Regions from separate parts of the Paenibacillus riograndensis SBR5 genome, predicted to be linked through region 1. Evidence: predicted binding sites of a transcription regulator. Region 1 holds the regulator's gene; the other holds the start of a gene.

Region 1 (14,937 bases):
GCATGATCTTGCCCTTAACCGAGGTTTCATCTTTCTGCATGAACTGCTCCAGATGGCTGACTGACGCCTTCATCACTTCAGCGCTTTGCAGCACCTCCGCTACAATCAGCTCATTGTTGTTGAACAGCCTTCCGACTTCGGACATTCCCGCCATCAGCGGACCGTTAATGATCTCAAGCGGTCCTGACTTGGTTAGAGCCTCGTTGAGATCAGGGATCAAACCTTCCTTTGTCCCCTCCACCACATAGGATGCGAGGCGCTCTTCCAGAGAGAGATTGGAGATCTTCTCTTTCTTCTCCACCTTCTTACCGCGAAAAGCGGCTACAAAGGCGGAGAGTGTATCATCATTCGTATTATAGATCAGCTGCTCGGCCAGATAACGTTCTTGTTCAGGAATGGAAGCATAGCGTTCTACCTTCTCGGTATTCACAATGGCATAATCCAGTCCGGCTTTGGTGCATTCATAGAGGAACACGGAGTTAAGAACCTCGCGCCCCGCCTCAGGCAGACCAAACGAAACGTTGCTGATGCCCAGAATCGTATGCACTTCAGGAAGTGCTTCCTTGATCAGCCGGATACCGTCAATTGTCTCCTTGGCGGAGCCGATATATTGCTCATCCCCGGTACCTACCGGGAATACCAGCGTATCAAAAATCAGGTCCTCCGGGGCTAGTCCATATTTATTAACCAGCAGTTCATAAGAACGTTTGGCAACATTCAGCTTATCTGCAGCTTTTATAGCCTGCCCTGACTCGTCAATGGTCCCCACAACAATCGCCGCGCCATACTTATGAATCAATGGTGTGACCAGCTCGAACTTCTCTTCGCCATCTTCAAGGTTAATGGAGTTAATGATTGCTTTACCCTGGCTGTACTGCAGCGCCAGATCAATCACCTTCGGATCGGTGGTATCAATCATTAGCGGAACTTTGACCTTTTTGACTACCAGCTCCAGAAACTTCGTGATATCTGCACTCTCATCGCGGTCAGGGTCCTGCACACAGACGTCAATCACCTGCGCACCGTTCTTCACCTGGGCCCGGGCGATTTCAGAGGCCTCCTCATATTTGCCTTCCACGATCAGCCGTTTGAACTTCCGCGAGCCGAGCACATTCGTGCGTTCACCGACCATGTAAGGGCGGTTGTCGCTCTCGATATATACAGGTTCTATCCCCGAAAGCGCAGGCGGATGCTGCCCGTCGAGTCCCCGGGGCGGATATTCCGCCAACACCTCAGCCATTGCGCGGATATGATCCGGCGTTGTCCCGCAGCAGCCTCCGGCAATATTCAGCCAGCCCTTCTCCGCAAATCCCGCAAGCTTGCGGGCAAGCGAATCCGGCGACTCATGATAATTGCCGTTCTCATCAGGCAGTCCCGCATTCGGATAGCAGCTCACCGCTGCGGAGGAGATCGCCGAGAGGGAACGGATATGATCGCGCATAAACTCCGGTCCGGTCGCACAATTGAGGCCGATGGAGATCGGCTTCAGGTGCTCAAGCGAAATGTAAAAGGCTTCAATGTTCTGGCCGGCAAGCGTAGTCCCCATAGGCTCAATTGTCCCCGATATCATAACCGGAAGGGTAATACCCGAACGTTCAAAAGCATTGCGGATACCTATGCTTCCCGCCTTCACATTCAGGGTGTCCTGGGACGTTTCGAGCAGCAGTGCGTCTACTTTGCCGTCGATCAGCGCAGCTGCCTGCTCCTCATAACTCTGCACAAGCTCCTGGAAGGTGACTCCTCCTGTTACTGAGAGGGTCTTCGTTGTCGGGCCCATAGCTCCAATCACATAGCGGGGCCGGTCAGGTGTGTCATATTTGTCTACAGCATTCCTTGCAAGTCTGGCTGCTTCGAGATTAATCTCACGCGCCCGCTGCGGAATATCATATTCAGCCAGTACAACAGAGGTAGCACCGAAAGTGTTGGTCTCAATTAAATCCGCACCGGCTTCGAGATATTTCTCGTGGATGCCCTGTATTAGCTCAGGCCGGGTAAGGACCAGCATTTCATTGCAGCCGTCAAGCTCCTCCCCGCCAAAATCGGCACCGGTTAGCGGCACCTGTTGAATCATCGTTCCCATTGCTCCGTCAAGAATCAGTATGCGCTGCTGTAAGCTTTCAGCAAGTGTGAATTTAGCCACTCTCTATCCCCCCAGTAAAACATTAGAGTAAGTTTAGCAGAATTAAAGGATTTCGAAAAGCCTTCCTTTCCTCTCTGCTTTATCTGTAATTGCTGACGGCAGATTCCGTCCAGGTTTCTATCTAATTAGGGCTGAACCACTAGCTTTTTGCTGGGCATGGAATGCTGTGTCCGTGCTGTTACATGGGAAGTCACAGTAAACTCCCCCTCGGCATCTATCGTTCCTTCAGCTTTATATATACCATCCCCTGATGACTCGCCTGTGAATTCAAGCTTTGACTCTGTATTATTGTTGCTGACGATTTCAAAAAGAACTTCTTTCGCATCATCCACCGGTTGGCCGTTTTGTGTAACCAGCGCCTCAAAGACCACCTTCTGGCCCGCTGCAACCTGCAGAGGACTCCAGGACAGTTCTACTTTTATAGGCTCCATGGACATATTTGACTCAGCATGCATATGATTCATATCCCCATTGCCACCAGAGCAGCCAGAAAGAGTTGCCGCTATGATTAACGATAACAACGCAGTCAGTTTCCTTGGTTTCAACATTTGGAGTCCTCCCAGGTTAATGGTAGATTTCATGATAATGCTGACATCTTGTGAAGCATTCTTATCTATTATACACATAATATTCGAATTATCAGTAAAGAAACCCATATTTCCGCACTATACCGTGATAATGATCACATACAAATCTTTTTTCGATAAAAATAGCCGCATCCCAAATCAGGATACGGCTTCTTGGAAGAGGTGCTATAAAGTTTCTACAAGCGGCAGGAGCTCGCTGAGATGTCCAATCTGATAATCCGGTGTAATCTCCGGGTCGGATGCTTTGCCGGTGCGGTTAATCCATACGGTTGTCAAGCCTGCTCCAAGTCCGCCAAGGATATCGGTTGTCAGTTTGTCACCCACCATAATTCCTTCCTCGGGGGTAATATCCAGCAGATTCATGGCATGTGTGAAGATTCCTTTGTCCGGCTTGCCTTTGCCAAAGTTCCCCGAAATCACCACATGGTCAAAGTAAGGAACCAGCTCCGGAACTCCGTCAAGCTTTTCCTGCTGCAATGCCGGACAACCGTTCGTCAGGAGCAGCAGCTTCACTTTCCCCTTCAGCTCATCCAGCACTTGCAGTGTTTCTTCATATATATACGGACGGCTGCGGCGTTCTGCGGCAAACTTAGCCGCCAGCGTTTCGGCAAGAGCTTCATCCTCCACACCCAGCGCGGCCAGTCCGCGGCGCCAGGATTCCTTGCGGTAGACAGGGGCAAGCTGCTCCATTTGACGGAATTCAAGCTGTTCACCGGCCGTAAAATTTCCCCACAACGCTTCAAAAGGGTTGATTCCTATCAGCTTGGTGAACGGAAATGTCTCATATGATTCATACAGATTCCTTGCTTCCCTGCGGACCGCTGCTTCCAGCTCCCGGGGATCGACGGAGTCTCCTGCTGCTTCACTGGCATAGCGGAATGCTTCTTCTACGCTCCGCTCATCCCAGAGCAGTGTGTCATCAAGGTCAAAGAGTACGGCTGAAATCGGCATTGTAGTTCTCCCTCTCCCTATGCTGGTCTATATCTTTACTATTCGTTCACTAGTTCCACATGATTCTGCTTGGCGAACTGCTCCAGACGCTCAGTCATAGCCTTAATGTCATAACGGTTGATCAGTCTTGAGAATACCCACTGTGTGCGCTTGCCTTTATACTTGATAGAGACTGTACCGCGCGTAACGGTAATTTTCTCAATATCTGCCGCCGGCAGCAGACGCTCCCGGTTATATTTAATGGTGGACAGTCTGGCGCGTTCTACCTTCAAATACGGACGGCGGAAAAACAGCAGTGCCGCAAGCAGAAAATACAGCACAACTCCCAGCCAGTTGGCAAGAATGCCGCTTCCCTTAGCTTCATCAATGGAGCCAACTACCCAGAACATAATGCCCAGCAGCATTAACACAACGGGAAATACGATGTTGCGGCCTTTGAAAACATCGCTGCTCTTGGCAGCGGCAGAAGAGGTTGAAGCATAGATGGATTCTTTCCCTTGCTTCTTGCGTTGCTTGTTTACTTGCTGTGTGTTGCGTTGAACCATTCTTTCCCAAGAACGGGCCATGTCAGTTCCCCCTAGTCATCCTAAAATATCTATGAAAAGGAACAGAGCATCATTAACTCCTGCCTTGTTGCCTTGTTCATGCTCTTATTTATCCACAATCTCAATGTTGTCGAGCTGGGCGCGGAAGTTGCTGCGGATATTGCCCAGGTAGATCTCGCGCAGCTTGGCTCTTTCCGCAAGCTCCTCTTCATTCAGGCCGTCACTCTTCTGTTTGCGCGCCAATTCATTGATGCGGGCGACCAATTCATCAATATTCAATGTGTTTCCCTCCTCTATAAATTCATTCTAACTGTGCCATGAGAAAAAGAGCTTGTCAAGGTCTGCTCCCTGAAAGCTCTTAGCTCCATCTATAGGTACTGATTCAGTATGAATATACAGGTAAAGTAAGCACATCTCCGGCTTGGATATTGCTGTTCTCCAGGCCGCTTGTTCGTTTGATTCCTTCTATATATACAGCCGTTTTCATATCAGCCGGTTTATTCTTCAGTGCAATGCTCCATAGAGTATCCCCACGTTCAACTACGACTCTCTTTTCCTGCTTGGGCGAAGATACTGATCCTGCAAACACATTGCCCACCACCGTAAACCCTGAGATCACCAGCAGAACAATCAAAGCCAGCTTTATAATATTATCTGTCCGGATTAATGTACGATTGCGAGATATTAAAGATAAAAGCAGATTCTTAATATTTAGTCTATCCATTGAAGCTGTACGGTCTTCATGAACCTCATCGTAAATGCTGCGGTATGTGCTGTACTTTAACATATTAACCGACCTCCAAACACTTGTTCTTACTTTCGAAATCAATATAACACGAACATGTGTTTTGATCAATAGTTTTTTCGAACAATTGTTCCCTTCTTATGTACAACCCTTTTTTTGCGGATTATGACCGCTTAATTCACAAATCACCGCTATTTCCGCCTACGTTTTAGAACTTATGTTTGTACGAACGGAAGTTCTATGTTATAATTTTCCCAAACATAGTATATGGGGTTGATTCCGATGTCAAAGATTTCGAGTCGCCAACTGGCGATCCTGGAATTTATTCGTAACGAAGTCCGCAGCAAGGGTTACCCGCCTTCTGTCCGGGAAATCGGCGAAGCTGTAGGACTGGCTTCCAGCTCCACGGTACATGGCCATCTGGACCGGCTGGAGAAGAAAGGGCTCATCCGCCGCGATCCGACGAAACCGCGTGCAATAGAATTGCTGGGTCAAGAGGATTCCGAGAATGTTCATCAGTTCGTTCAGACGGTAACACGCATTCCTGTCGTTGGGAAGGTTACTGCCGGGGTACCGATTACAGCAACTGAGAATATTGAGGATTACTTTCCGCTGCCTACTCATTATGTAGGAGACAACAAAGTGTTCATGCTGTCCGTCCTTGGTGACAGTATGATAGACGCAGGCATTATGAACGGTGACTACGTGATCGTCCGCCAGCAGCAGACTGCAGATAACGGCGATATCGTGGTTGCCATGACTGAAGAAGATGAAGCAACCGTTAAGACCTTCTACAAAGAGCGCGACCACATCCGCCTCCAGCCGGAGAATCCGGCATACGAGCCTCTACGCCTGAATCGTGTCACGATTCTGGGCAGAGTTATCGGCCTATTCCGCGATATTCATTAGTTCCCCCTCTATTAAGACTGCTCCACTGGAATTGGTGGACAGTCTTTTTCCTTTTCTCCTATTAGACCTTCCCGCGTAATCTATTTTGTTCGCCATTCAGTTTCTTTCCATATGCCCTTTTCACCGGATAGGAACATTTGTTCCATCGTGCTCGCCGATACTAATTATTTCAGAACACTCCTTCCTCTCCGCTCATATCCTGGATCATAAAGGAGTGCTGATCGCGATGCCTGCCTATCGAATCATTATTGATCTGTCACAACGGATGCTGTATCTGCTCGACAATGACACTGTTATTAGAGGTTTCCCTGTAGGGATTGGTAAAATGTTAACGGTCTCTCCGGTTGGAGAATATACCATTATCAACAAACAGCGTAACCCCGGAGGCCCGTTCGGCGCCTTTTGGATGGGCCTGTCCAAACCCCATTACGGGATTCATGGAACCAATGACCCTTCCTCTATCGGCAAAATGGTCTCCCACGGCTGTATTCGTATGTACAATGAGGATGTATTGTGGCTCGCAGCTACTGTTCCAGTTGGAACCAGGGTCACCATTCGGGAATAACAAACATAAAGGACACCTATGCCAGACGCGCAGCAGCGTCCCCGCAGGGTGTCCTTCATGTTCTAACATTTATTTTGCGCACTAACAGGAAAAGTGCAGTAATATGTCGAAACTTGTACATTGGAAAATTAAATCTTGAAAGGAAGTGCCTGGTTTGAATCAATCCAAAGTCAGAACCCACGTCGATTTTAAAGTCGAAGCACTGGGTAAGCTCTCTAACCTTTTGCTGAACAATAATCATGGAGAACGCAAAGTCAATCTGCTTACCGCGTTCGGCAGCATCGAAGGCAATGTAGCTACGAATACTAGCAGCAAAGAGGATGTATTTAATTTCAAATCACTGATGGACGATGTTATCGTAGACGAATACATCTCCTACCTGGGTGCTGAGCATCCTGAAAAATCATTCAACTACAATTTTGTTGTCCTGGACAACGTGATTGTACGTCCTTTTGCCAGTTATGGGACTGTAATTGAATATAAGCAGCTTATTGTCTATGCGGATCAAATTACGGCCTTTAACTTCCTGTAAAGCTGTACAAGTACATCTCTACATATTGGAGCAATAAACGGCTTGTGCCTCCTGTGAACATCACCATGGCCCACAGACTAAAATCACGGAGGCACTCAGCTTTATTGCTGCGTCTGCTCGTATCCGAGCTCATCCAATATGCCTTCTGCCTGCGCAAGCTGAACCTCCTCGGGTTCCTTCAGCTTTCTGGCATAAACCACTGCGCTTTTAACCACTTTTTCGATCAGCCGCCGCCCCTGTTCTTTGGTAATGGACACTTCTACTCCAGAGCGTCCCACCACCTCCGCTAAGCAGAAGAATGCAATCCGCATGCTGTAATTCTCCCGGCTTAAAAAATAGAACAAATAAGGGATATTCTTCAGCAAACGATCCACCCAGTTCGTGATCTCACGGATCTGATAAATTTCTCTCCGGTCTAGCTCATACCCGTTAAAGATCAGGGTCACCTTCCCGCGCAGCCTTTTCTTTTCATACTTTTTGAACTCCCGGAGATAATTCTCCAGCCGCCCCTTCTCTACATCTTCCCTGGACACATTCAGCACAGTTATCCCTTCCGTATCCGCACTTAGTGCAGGCGTTACAGCGATATCACCAGTTTCCTGCTGCTTTGGCAGTCCCAATCGCTGCCGCAAACTCTCTTCCATTCCCGTCATCCTCCAGTTATGTAGGTTATGATACATCGCAACCTTGAAAAGGCACCCCGAAGGATGCCTTGAATTGCAGAAACTTCTGCTGCCACTCCCCAAGCTAACTATAGAACACTGCGGAGTAACCGGATTGCAGCCGTATTTAAGCGCAATGCTTCACGTATGGAAGCTCTCGCAGCCAGCAGCTCGCGTCTCGCCCGGCTGGGATTTGGCACCCGCCGCAAATTTTCATTGATTTCTTCCAGTCTCTCCAGCAAAATAGCTCTTTGCGTCAGCAGCAAATTCAGCGCTCTGCGGATTCTTGCACGCTCGCGTTCTGTCATCTTTACACCTCTTTTACGTTTGATAGTATAAGAGATGCAATTGATGCCACATTGGCATGTGCGATCAGGCAGCAAAATTGAAGACAACAAAAGAGCCGCTACTCAGCAGCTCATAAGAAGAATGGGAATACTCCCATCCAAAACAAGGCCGGGCCATCGATTATTCCTGTTTTTTCGGAACACGGACTCTGAACTCAAATCCATCCCGGCTGTAACACATTCCGGCTACTAGCACATCATCCGGGGTCCATCTCTGCACAGGTCCGGCATAGTCTGCTATAACATGCGGCTTGCCTTCGATTAACTGAACGACGTATACCTTCACTTGAGCAAGCGCAGCGGCGAACAAATCGGCATCACTCGTCAGAACTTTATACGTTGACTTCAAAAAGGCACCTCCTTATCGGCGGGTTGATACCCGCTCAGGCAATCCCCTGATTTTTTTTGGAATCTATGTATAACCAATTAACAGACTCTCCATTTCAGAGAGGAGCATTTCCATACATAGGTAGTATACAGCGGTACGGAACGATATGTAAACGAGTCAAGCTGTTTATTTTCCATAAAAAAGAGGGCATTCTGTTAATTATTTAGAATCTGGCATGAAAACAATTTTTTTAGCAAGTGTCATTTTTATGACTTGGCTTGCCTTTCCCTGCAGGATTTGGTAAGACTAATTTAGTTGAGAACAGACTGAATTGTAAGGAGGAAGCACTTTGGAGGAAATAAGAATTCAGAAAAAGGACCGCGCCGTCAGCTTTAGGGTGAGTGAGGAAGCAGGCGAATTTATCGTTTTTGACATGTCACTGTCTAATCCGGCCGGCAGCCGCACCAATTATAGCGGAAAACAGTTCCGGGAAGCCTGGAAGGCAGTAGAATCCATCCTTGGGGAAACGGCGATTCCTGACGAAATCATCAAGTATGCAAACTCATAATCCGCAGCAAAAGCCCCGGCCACGGGGCTTTTCTTTTCAACTAAAATAAAACCCTCAACGCTCAAAGCGTCAAGGGCTGATTCATCCTAGTAAAGCGTCATGTACTGATCTCTTTCCCACTCATGAACCTGGGTACGGTAGATGTCCCATTCAATTTCTTTCAGCTCGTAAAAATGAGCCAAGGCATGTTCACCGAGGGCTTCGGTAATGACATGACTGCGGATCATTTCGCCCAGCGCTTCCTTCAGATCGGACGGCAAGCTTGGAATACCTTCTTCGATCCGTTCTTCTTCGGACATCACATAGATGTTGCGGTCGATAGGAGCCGGAAGATCGAGCTGGCGCTTGATGCCGTCGAGACCTGCCTTCAACATGACAGCAAGTGCCAGGTAAGGGTTAGCCGCAGGGTCCGGGTTACGGACTTCGATGCGTGTGCTGAGTCCTCTGGAAGCTGGAATACGGATCATTGGACTGCGGTTGCTGGCAGACCATGCCACGTAGCAAGGCGCCTCATAACCTGGAACAAGACGTTTGTAGGAGTTCACTGTCGGGTTAGTGATGGCTGCAAAAGCACGTGCGTGCTTAAGAATGCCTGCCATGTAGTACCGCGCAGTTTTGCTCAGACCCAGTGTGTCGCTTTCGTCATAGAATACATTCTCATTGCCTTTGAACAAGGATTGGTGCGCGTGCATACCGGACCCGTTCATCCCAAAAAGAGGCTTAGGCATAAAAGTAGCATGCAGGCCGTGCTGGCGGGCAACCGTCTTCACGACAAGCTTAAAGGTTTGAATTTGGTCGGCAGCCTTGATGGCGTCAGCATACTTGAAATCAATCTCATGCTGGCCGGAAGCAACTTCATGGTGAGATGCTTCGATTTCGAAGCCCATCTCCTCCAGAGTCAATACGATTTCACGGCGGCAGTTCTCCCCAAGATCCATCGGCGCCAGATCAAAATATCCGCCCTGATCATTCAATTCAGTTGTGGGATTGCCTCTTTCGTCTGTTTTGAACAGGAAGAATTCCGGCTCCGGTCCAACATTCATTGCAGTGTAGCCCATTTCTTCGGCTTCCTGCAGACAACGCTTCAGAATGCCGCGCGGATCACCGGCAAAAGGTGTTCCATCAGGCATGTACACATCGCAAATCAGACGTGCTACCCGGCTGTCCGTTACCCAAGGGAAAATAACCCATGTGCTCAGATCAGGGTAGAGGTACATGTCAGATTCTTCGATCCGCACGTAACCTTCGATGGAAGAGCCATCGAACATCATTTTGTTGTCCAGCGCCTTTTCCAGCTGGCTGACAGGAATTTCAACATTCTTAATTGTACCGAGCAAATCGGTAAATTGCAGACGAATAAAACGGACATTTTCATCCTTAGCGATACGCAGGATATCTTCTTTTGAGAAGCTCACTTTACCCTCTCCCTTTCACGTCTCTTTGTATTATTTATTAAAAAACCGGGATAGCTCGCCTTGAATAAGAGACACTTGTCCCGGTCTTTTACCGGAAACCAGTTCCTGCTTCAGTAAACGGTGCAGCTGTGAATCAGACAACTCTCTACGTCTAACCTCTGTGTCAGGGGTAATGACTGTAGCTTCTTCGGATTCCTTCGAGACGGGATTCATCACCTGCTTGATGCCGGCAATATTAACCCCCTTCTCAATCAATGCCTTGATTTCCAGTAAGCGTTCCACATCATTAAACGAAAATAAACGCTGGTTGCCGGATGTGCGCGCGGGCACGATCAGACTGTGCTGCTCATAATAACGAATTTGTCTTGCCGATAAATCAGTTAACTTCATTACGATCCCTATAGGAAATAATGCCATATTTCTGCGGATTTCATCACCCATGACTCATCCAACCTTCCAATGATCTTTTTCTCATCTCATTGTACATTTCCTTATATGACGTGTCAATGGTGTGTAAGATATTCTTACAGGATTTTATGTAACCTTAAGAATTCAAGTAAAGTGAGTGTAAGCTAAAACATAACACGACCTCCGAAGTATATCACAGAGAGCGATGCACAAGCAAAAGTTACAGCGCTTTCGATGACCTTAGTTCAAGCAATAACTCAAAAGACAAAAAAAGTACCCACCAGGCTGGCCGGTGAGCAAAATTACGGGATGGTATGTACTGGTCACTCCGCAAAAAAGTTTTGTATGCAGCGGTTAAAGTTTCATGCTTCTTGATATAAAAGATGAAGCATTATATAAATCCGATTCAGCACAAATTACAGCAATTTACGGTCCCTCATGCTCTGCAGCGCCATCAAAACTCCATATTTAACGTGGGAATACGTTAATCCGCCTTGCATATAACCGATATAGGGTGCGCGGATCGGGGCATCCGCAGATAACTCCAAGCTGCCGCCCTGGATGAAGGTTCCTGCCGCCATGATGACAGGATGCTCGTAACCCGGCATATCCCACGGCTCGGGAACGACATGGCTGTCCACGGCTGCGGAACGCTGGATTCCCTGGACAAAAGCGATCAGGTGCTCTGGCCCGTCAAAAGACACGGCCTGGATCAAATCCGTCCGCGGCTCATTCCAGGCCGGCTTAGTCGTAAAGCCGCAACGCTGGAAAACGGCAGCGGCAAAGATGCTGCCTTTCACTGCCTGCCCGACCGTATGCGGGGCCATGAACAGCCCCTGGTAGAGGCCGCGCGTCGTTCCCAGCATGGCGCCTACTTCGCCGCCTATGCCTGGCGCAGTAAGCCGGTAGGCTGCAAGTTCCACAAGCTCCTGCCGCCCGAGGATGTAGCCGCCGGTTTCAGCGATACCGCCACCGGGATTTTTGATCAGGGAACCTGCTACCAGATCGGCCCCCACCTGTGGCGGCTCAAGCTTTTCTGTAAATTCGCCATAACAGTTATCCACAAAAACAATGACATCCCGTTTCAGGGATTTAACTCTCTCCACCATTTCACCGATTTCAGCAACCGTGAAGGAGGAACGCCAATCATAGCCGCGCGAGCGCTGAATGCCGATAACCTTAGTCTTGTCATTAACAGCCAGAGCTACCCCTTCCCAATCGATCTTCCCTTCAGCCGTCAAAGCCGTTTCGCGGTAGCCAATGCCGAAATCAGCCAGGGAGCCTGTCCCGTCGCCCGGTTTACCGATTACCTTGTGCAGCGTATCATAAGGTTTTCCAGTGATGTACAGCAGCTCATCTCCGGGACGCAGCACGCCAAATAGCGCCGTTGATATCGTATGTGTGCCCGAAGCAAAATGAGGCCGCACCAGCGCTGCCTCCGCTCCGAATACCTCGGCATAGACGAGATCCAGCACTTCCCGGCCCCGGTCATTGTAGGCATACCCCGTGGAGCCGGCAAAATGAAAATCGCTTACCTGCTGACGCTGGAAGGCTTCAATGACCTTCCACTGATTATGATCCACAATCCGGTCAAGCGATTTCACCGCACTTTCAATTTCCTGCTCTGCGGCCTCTGCCGCCTGTAAAATATCCTCCGCAAACACTGCCATTCCTAATGTTCTCTCCTTATCTGTACCCATCTATATAAGTTGAACTTTAGTTATACATTGTGGGGTATAGTCGTAACTGCGGGGAATGTTTGGACTTCCAGCCGCTGTTGTCCCCAGATTTCTTCAATGGAACCGCCTTTTGCGGTTGAAATCCGGTGACAAAGGCGGACGCTACCGCTCTTCCAGTTCCAAACTTCCCCTCCGCACTTCTACCCTTTTTATGAATTTTTCTAGTTCAACTTATCTAGCGATGGAAATCAATATCTGTCCAGCAAGAAGAAACGGCGGATACCCAGCCGTTTCTGAAGTAAGTCCCTTGATTCAACACAAGCCCGGATCTATTCCTGCTCCACATATTCCGCAAGCTTGTAGCTCCATTTTCCGTAATCCTCTTTATTCAGACGCACTTGATATAAAACATCATTGTCTTCCACATTCTGTTCCAGCACCTCTCCCACCCGGTAAAGCAGTGAGGAAAGATCCCCGCGGTCTCCGGGAATACGGAAGGTCAGCGTATCTCCGGCCAGCTCGTCGGCAATCATTTCCGTGATCCGGGTCAGATCGTCCGGGTTAAAGGCGCTGATCTTCAGAAACCCCGGACCCGAAGGCAGCATCTGCAGCTGCTCAGGCCGGCAAATATCACTTTTGTTAAAAAGTACGATTTGCGGTTTCCCCGCGGCCCCGAGATCCTGCAGAATAGACTGCACAACCTCCATCTGCTCCTCCCTCATGGGAGAAGAGGCATCCACCACATGCAGCACCAGATTGGCCTCATTGACCTCTTCAAGCGTTGCACGGAAGGAGGCTACCAGGTCATGCGGCAGATTCTGTATAAATCCTACGGTGTCTGTCAGGACTACTTCTTTGCCTGCGGGCAGCTGCAGCACACGCGAAGTAGGATCGAGAGTAGCGAACAGCTGGTTCTCAATGTAAACATCGGCATCTGTAAGCTGCTTAAGCAGCGTTGACTTGCCGGCGTTGGTATATCCGACCAGCGCAACCTGGACAGCGCCGCTCTTCCGCCGGCGTTCCCGGTGCAGCTCACGCGTTTTGACCACTTCGTCCAGTTGGCGTTTCAGTTCGCTGATCCGGTCACGGATATGCCGGCGGTCGGTTTCCAGCTTGCTCTCCCCCGGACCTCTGGTTCCGATTCCCCCGCCAAGCCTGGACAGATTCTTGCCATGGCCGGATAAGCGCGGCAGCAGGTAGGACAGCTGCGCCAGCTCCACCTGAATAATGCCCTCCCGCGTTTTGGCCCGGCCTGCGAAAATATCCAGAATCAGCTGAGTGCGGTCAATAATCTTCAGGTCCAGCGCCTCTTCCAGGTTCCGTACCTGGGCACCCGAGAGCTCCTGGTCAAAGATAGCCGTATTGGCCCCGAGTCCGTCAGCAGCCATCCGCAGCTCCTCTACCTTTCCTTTGCCAATGAACCACTTGGAATCCGGGGTTTCCTTGTTCTGGCGGAGGACATCCAGCACTATTACTCCGGCTGTCTCGGCCAGTTGGACCAATTCCTGCAGCGACAGCTCGGGATCAACGCCGGTGCGTTTGATTTTGTCTGTAACCAGACTGACCAGAATCGCCCGGTCCTGTATTTCTGTTTCGGTATCGTGGGTGGTGATTGCCATGAATTACATGCTCCTTGTCCTGTACACTAAGTTGTGTATCGTCCGTGGTGTAAAGCTGCCTACAGTTTAAAATCTTCTGTGCGGAGTGTCATCAGCTCCTGCTTGCCCGGGCTGTTGCTCTCATATTGATTCAGCAGCCGTACCGCTTGGGCCCGCACTGCTTTTTCTATAGAGTTGCGAACATAACGCGCGTTGCTGAAGGCATGAAGGCTCTCTGTCTTCTCCAGCAGCAGATGCTGCTTTAGTTTGAGTATGGCCTGCGGCATCAGAATATAATCGCGTTCTTTGGCCATCAGCTCCGCAATCTGCAGCAGCTGGTCTATGGTGTAATCGGGAAATTCCACCTGAATGGGGAACCGGGAGGGCAAACCGGGGTTGCTCATCAGAAAATAATCAATTTCACTGGAGTATCCCGCCAGAATCAGCACGAATTGGCTGCGGTGGTCCTCCATGGATTTGACAAGCGTGTCAATGGCCTCTTTGCCAAAATCCTTATCCCCGCCCCGGGCGAGACTGTAAGCTTCATCAATAAAAAGAATGCCCCCGAGCGCCTTTTTCACCAGGTCCCTTGTCTTCTGAGCCGTATGCCCGATATATTCGCCAACCAGATCCGCTCTTTCCACCTCGATCAGATGCCCTTTGGTCAGCACACCCATCCGCTGGAACAGCTTGGCGACAATTCTGGCTACCGTTGTCTTGCCGGTTCCGGGATTCCCCTTGAAAACCATATGATACGCCTGGCCGCCGCTGGCAAGTCCCGCATCGCTGCGCATCTTGGCGATCTGCAGCAGGGCATAGATCTCGAATACCAGCTCCTTGATATTTTCCAACCCTACGAGTGCATCCAGTTCCCGGTTAAGCTCCTGAAACCATTCACTGTGTCCGTTGTTTTTTGGGGGTGCGGCCTGAGCAAGACTGTCTGCAGCCGCGTGGCTTG
Region 2 (5,161 bases), 3.7 Mb from region 1:
CGGTTATCGTTAAAGCCTCGGGGCTTTCGGAACAGGAAATTCAAAGCTTGAGGTCGCAAACGGGGAGACACTAACCTTGAATGAACCGATGTTGAAAAAGGCGATGGGAAACGATGTGGACTTTGTAGTTCAGCTCACCGAATTACCGGAACAGGAAGTTAAGGCGTTAAGTAAAGAGATCAAGCCAAATAAAATATCCTTTAGTTTAAAGCGAAGCCTCCTGGATTTACGGGAGCTTCGCTTTTTTAGCTGTTATTTTTGTAGAAAAAAGGATTTCTACTGTGAGTTATCAACTTCCCCATGTTCCAGCCGTGGGGCACCTTCTTCCAGCTTCTTGCTGCTGCCTGTTGGCTTGCTGCCATTTGCTGCTGTTGTGCTGCCCTTCATCTCCGTAAGGTGCTTCCAGTACCGCTTGGGCATCAGCGAGGACCGCAGCCGGTCGTTCTTGCGCTCGCGGATGCCGATGGCGTTATAGAACCCCTTCCATAGGCGGCGGTATTCTTCCTCCGCAGCATCCGGCTCCGGCGGTATCCATTCCTCGAGCGGAATAATGGCCTGCTGTCCGGGCTGGTGGATAAGGGCCACGCGGTGGGTTTTGTCGTAAATCATGAAGCTTTCGCCGTAGTAGCGGTCGCAGAAATGATCCTGAATGACGGGCAGTACGAATCCCTTGGGCTCAATGACCGCCGCCATAACCGGACCGTACACGGAAAAGCGCACAAAACCCAGGTACAGATGTGCCTCCCGCCGAAGCTGCTGAACCGCCTTATGCAGGGTATTCACCGTATCGTCAGCAAGCATGTTCATTACCTTGCGGCCATGGGTGAAGCCAAGGTATAGAAAATTTAGCAGCAGCAGCTCCTTGTCCGGCGTGCATGACCAGAATCCCAGGCGCACGAGTTCCTCTGCCTCAGGGCAGATGCGCAGCGGGAGCGATTTCAGCACCCGGTCTGCTCTGCTGCTGTCGGTAGCAATCCATTTCGATTCCAGCAGCAGTCCTTGTTCTTCCCCGTCCGAATGGATGGCAAGCGGGGTTTCCTTCCATTGATAGCTCTCGAACACGCAGCACAGCAGGCCTTCAAAGCTGCCGTCATAAGTATAGGCCAACGCAGCCGGCTTAAACATTAAGGCCAGTCTCCTCTCTTATGCACCGCGGCCCCTGCCGCCGGCAATGCTGCCAGATCGGAGTCGTCGAAGAGGGTAAGCTGCTCGTACTGCGGCGGCTCTAACGCAGCAAGCTCCTGTCCGGACATCAGTGAACGCAGCAGAGTGTGTTCACTTACCTTCAGGCCCTCCAGCATTTTTCCTTTGCAGGTAATGAAAAATTGTGCGCGTTTGAGTACCACGCCAAGCTTCTTCAGGGCTGCGAAATCCAGTGCCCCGGCCCGGCGCGCCTTAACAATCCGCTGTGCGCTCCTTACACCGATTCCAGGCACCCGCAGCAGCTGTTCATACGCAGCACGGTTGATTTCAACCGGGAATTGTTCCCGGTGGTTCACCGCCCAGCTGCATTTGGGGTCCAGCAGGGGATTAAAGTTAGGCGCAGCTTCATCCAGCAACTCCCCCGCCTGAAAGCCGTAGAAGCGCAGCAGCCAATCGGCCTGATAGAGGCGGTGCTCCCGCAGGAGCGGCGGTTTGGTGTCTAGAGCGGGTAGGAGAGAATGCTCCACAACAGGGGTATAGGCAGAGAAAAAAACGCGCTTCAAGCCATACTTCCGGTAGAGCCCTTCGGTGAGGGTCAGGATACGGAAGTCCGTGTCAGGCGTAGCCCCTACAATCATCTGGGTGCTCTGGCCGGCGGGAGCGAAGCGGGGGGCGTGGTTATATTTGACGAGATCCGAGCGGTTCTCGTTAATCTTTTCCTTAATCAGGGACATAGGCTTCAGAATAGAGCTCTTACTTTTGTCGGGAGCCAGCCGGCCGAGGCTTTCCTGGGAAGGCAGCTCGATATTGACGCTCATGCGGTCAGCCAGCAAGCCAAGTCTGGACAGCAGCACATCATCTGCGCCGGGAATCGCCTTCACATGGATATAACCCCGGAAGTGGTAAGTGTTCCTCAGGAGCTCAAGAGCGGCAATCATTTGCTCGGTTGTATAATCGGGACTCCGCATAATCCCGGAGCTAAGAAACAGGCCTTCTATGTAATTGCGGCGGTAAAATTGCATGGTCAGATCTGCGAGTTCCTCCGGTGTCAATGCAGCCCGGCGTGTCTGGTTCGATTTACGGTTCACACAATAAGCGCAGTCGTATATGCAGCCGTTGGTCATCAGCACCTTAAGCAGTGAAATGCAGCGCCCATCTGCAGCAAAGCTGTGGCAAATCCCCATGCTGACCGCATTGCCCAGGCCGCCGGCCTGGTTTTTACGCTCGGAGCCGCTGGAGGTGCAGGCGACATCATATTTGGCCGAAGCCGTTAAAATTTCCAGTTTCTCCATCATATCCATACAGAATCCCCCTCATATTGGGAATTATATACCGAACATGTGTTCCTGTCAAAGGTAGATGGAGTGGATGATGCCGGGCTTTTTTGCGAAAATGTATGCGCATTCCTTCTTATGCTATAATAGCAACTAATAGCTAGGAGAAAAAATGATTAGTTGTCATAAATAATAGATTGGGAGTGTTAAGGGGATGAGAGGGTATAATATTTGGCGTCCGTTGATGCTGATTATGGTTGCGCTGCTTACGAGAACTTTGGTGAATAGCGTATGTCTCATGTTTGGGATGTCGCCGGATTCAGCTAGCAGTGTTGCGATGATCGGGATGATTATTGCCGCGCTGGTGATGTATAACCGGATGATGAAGCAGAGGAGGAAATAAAAAAATCTGGTCCGCAGCAGCGGTCAGATTTCCGGCAGCGGCAGTAGTAATAGCTTATTTGATATATTTAAATGGTCATACCGCCCCTTTGATTCTTGAAAGGGGATTCTTTATAGTAGTAGATATGCACGGGTTCGGGAAATCTTAGAAATTTCGGAAGGGACAAGCCCCTTTCTAAAGAACCTGCACTGGATAGGGAAATGACAATCAGGAGGAAACGAAATTGACTACACAGAATTTAGGAGTTCCATTAGAGGGTTTTGCAGAATTCAGCCGGACTGTAGGTGCAGAAGGCGCGGTGCTGCTGAGCAATGAAGGCCAGGTGCTTCCGCTGCGGAACGGGGAAACCGTTTCGGTGTTTGGCAGAACCCAGGTGAATTATTACCGCAGCGGCACAGGTTCGGGCGGGAGTGTGCGTGTCTCCTACACAACCAACCTGCTGGATGGGCTGCGCAGCAAAAAGAACCTAGCTGTCAACGAAGAGCTGGCGGCGGTCTATGAGAAGTGGATTGAGCACAATCCTTTTGACAACGGCGGCGGAGCCTGGGCGGCAGAGCCGTGGCACCAGAAGGAAATGCCTCTGACCGATGAGCTGGTAGCCCAGGCCAGAAGCAAGTCGGATAAGGCGATTATTATCATCGGACGCACAGCAGGGGAAGATCAGGATAATGCCGATGCGCCGGGAAGCTACCAGTTAACCGCGGACGAGCAGACGATGCTGAAGCAGGTAACGGCTTATTTTGAGCAGACCATCGTCGTGCTGAATGTGTCGAATATTATGGATATGAGCTGGCTGAACGATACCAGCTATGCGCATCCTATTCCTTGTGTGCTTTACTCCTGGCACGGCGGGATGGAGGGGGGCAATGCCATTGCCGACGTGCTGTCCGGGGAAGTGACGCCAAGCGGTAAATTAACCGATACCATCGCGCATTCCATCAACGATTATCCTTCAACTGCAAATTACGGCAATGAGTTCAAAAACTTCTATCAGGAAGATATCTATGTAGGCTACCGTTATTTTGAAACCTTCTGTCCGGAAAAAGTTCACTTCGAGTTCGGCTACGGGATATCTTATACCACCTTCAATATCGAGCCGGAAGAAGCCAGGCTGGTCAGCCGGGACGGTAAAAAATATGCTGAAATCGCGGTGAACGTAACCAATACAGGAACCGTTTATGCCGGGAAAGAGGTTGTCCAGGTCTATTACGAAGCACCGCAAGGCAAGCTGGGACAACCGGCCAAAGTGCTGGCGGCATTCGGCAAAACGGGGGTCCTCCAGCCGGGTGAGTCGCAGCGCCTCCTTGTGAGCTTCCCGGTTCATTCGATGGCCTCTTATGATGATGCCGGTGTGACCGGGCATCCTTCTGCTTATGTGCTGGAAGCGGGGACCTATCGTATTTATGCGGGAAGCAGCATCAAGAAACTGGCGGAAGTGCAGGTAGAGGGACGCAGCGGTTATGTGCTGGAAGCTCTGGAGGTGGTCGAACAGCTGCAGGAAGCGCTGGCGCCAACCGAAAGCTTTATGCGGATGAAGCCGGGCGCCCGGAAGGAAGACGGTTCCTATGAACTGCTCTATGTTGACGTACCGACGCGCAAGGTTTCGCTGAAAGAGCGGATTGAGCAGAATCTGCCCGCAACGCTTGAACAGACCGGCAATCAAGGTTATACCTTAAGAGATGTGCATGATGGAAAAGTAGACATGACCACCTTCATCGCCCAACTGAGCGACCAGGATCTGGCAGTCATCGTCAGAGGGGAAGGGATGAGCAGTCCGCTGGTTACACCGGGGACGGCTTCCGCTTTTGGCGGAGTCAGCGACCAATTGTTCAACTACGGCATTCCGGTAGCTTGTACGGCAGACGGCCCTTCGGGGATCCGGATGGACAGCGGACACAAGGCGACTCAGGTTCCAATCGGTACACTGCTTGCAGCCACCTGGAATGCAGAGCTGGTTGAAGAGCTGTATGTCATGGAAGGCCGGGAACTGGTCAGAAACGGTGTGGACACTTTGCTCGGACCGGGACTGAATATCCGCCGCAGTCCGCTTAATGGACGCAACTTTGAGTATTTTTCGGAGGACCCGCTGATTTCCGGAGTATTTGCAGCAGCGTGCACGCGCGGGATTATGAAAGGCGGCTCGAATGCCACCCTCAAGCACTTTGCCTGCAACAACCAGGAGAAGCACCGCAGCAAGGTGGATGCTATCGTATCTGAACGCGCGGTCCGTGAGATTTATCTGAAGGGCTTTGAGATTGCGGTAAAAGAGGGCGGCGCGAACTCGGTCATGACCTCCTATAATCCGGTTAACGGACATTGGGCTGCTTCGAACTATGACCTG

What was found. The regulator LexA, encoded in region 1, represses DNA repair genes until DNA is damaged. The targets are predictions, from matches to a motif close to CGAACATATGTTCG.
Region 2: a site for LexA is predicted at 2,477-2,490, ahead of PRIO_RS01445 (putative DNA modification/repair radical SAM protein). Genes of this name have one in related genera too.

What each region holds. Positions count from the first base shown of each region.
Region 1 is NZ_LN831776.1:4,473,413-4,488,349, forward strand. Features, by position in the region: gene metH (methionine synthase) at 1-2,080, opposite strand, end outside; gene PRIO_RS18855 (FixH family protein) at 2,266-2,688, opposite strand; gene PRIO_RS18860 (HAD family hydrolase) at 2,893-3,678, opposite strand; gene PRIO_RS18865 (hypothetical protein) at 3,717-4,244, opposite strand; gene PRIO_RS34960 (DUF896 domain-containing protein) at 4,329-4,502, opposite strand; gene PRIO_RS18870 (LysM peptidoglycan-binding domain-containing protein) at 4,606-5,010, opposite strand; gene lexA (transcriptional repressor LexA) at 5,251-5,877, shown strand; gene PRIO_RS18880 (L,D-transpeptidase) at 6,104-6,442, shown strand; gene PRIO_RS18885 (hypothetical protein) at 6,597-6,974, shown strand; gene PRIO_RS18890 (hypothetical protein) at 7,076-7,618, opposite strand; gene PRIO_RS18895 (hypothetical protein) at 7,726-7,944, opposite strand; gene PRIO_RS18900 (hypothetical protein) at 8,105-8,332, opposite strand; gene PRIO_RS18905 (hypothetical protein) at 8,661-8,879, shown strand; gene glnA (type I glutamate--ammonia ligase) at 8,966-10,294, opposite strand; gene PRIO_RS18915 (MerR family transcriptional regulator) at 10,325-10,735, opposite strand; gene PRIO_RS18920 (methionine gamma-lyase family protein) at 11,119-12,372, opposite strand; gene hflX (GTPase HflX) at 12,711-14,000, opposite strand; gene PRIO_RS18930 (AAA family ATPase) at 14,060-14,937, opposite strand, start outside.
Region 2 is NZ_LN831776.1:291,428-296,588, reverse strand. Features, by position in the region: gene PRIO_RS01455 (Rpn family recombination-promoting nuclease/putative transposase) at 1-74, shown strand, start outside; gene PRIO_RS01450 (TIGR03915 family putative DNA repair protein) at 277-1,125, opposite strand; gene PRIO_RS01445 (putative DNA modification/repair radical SAM protein) at 1,125-2,444, opposite strand; gene PRIO_RS01440 (hypothetical protein) at 2,632-2,820, shown strand; gene PRIO_RS01435 (glycoside hydrolase family 3 C-terminal domain-containing protein) at 3,044-5,161, shown strand, end outside.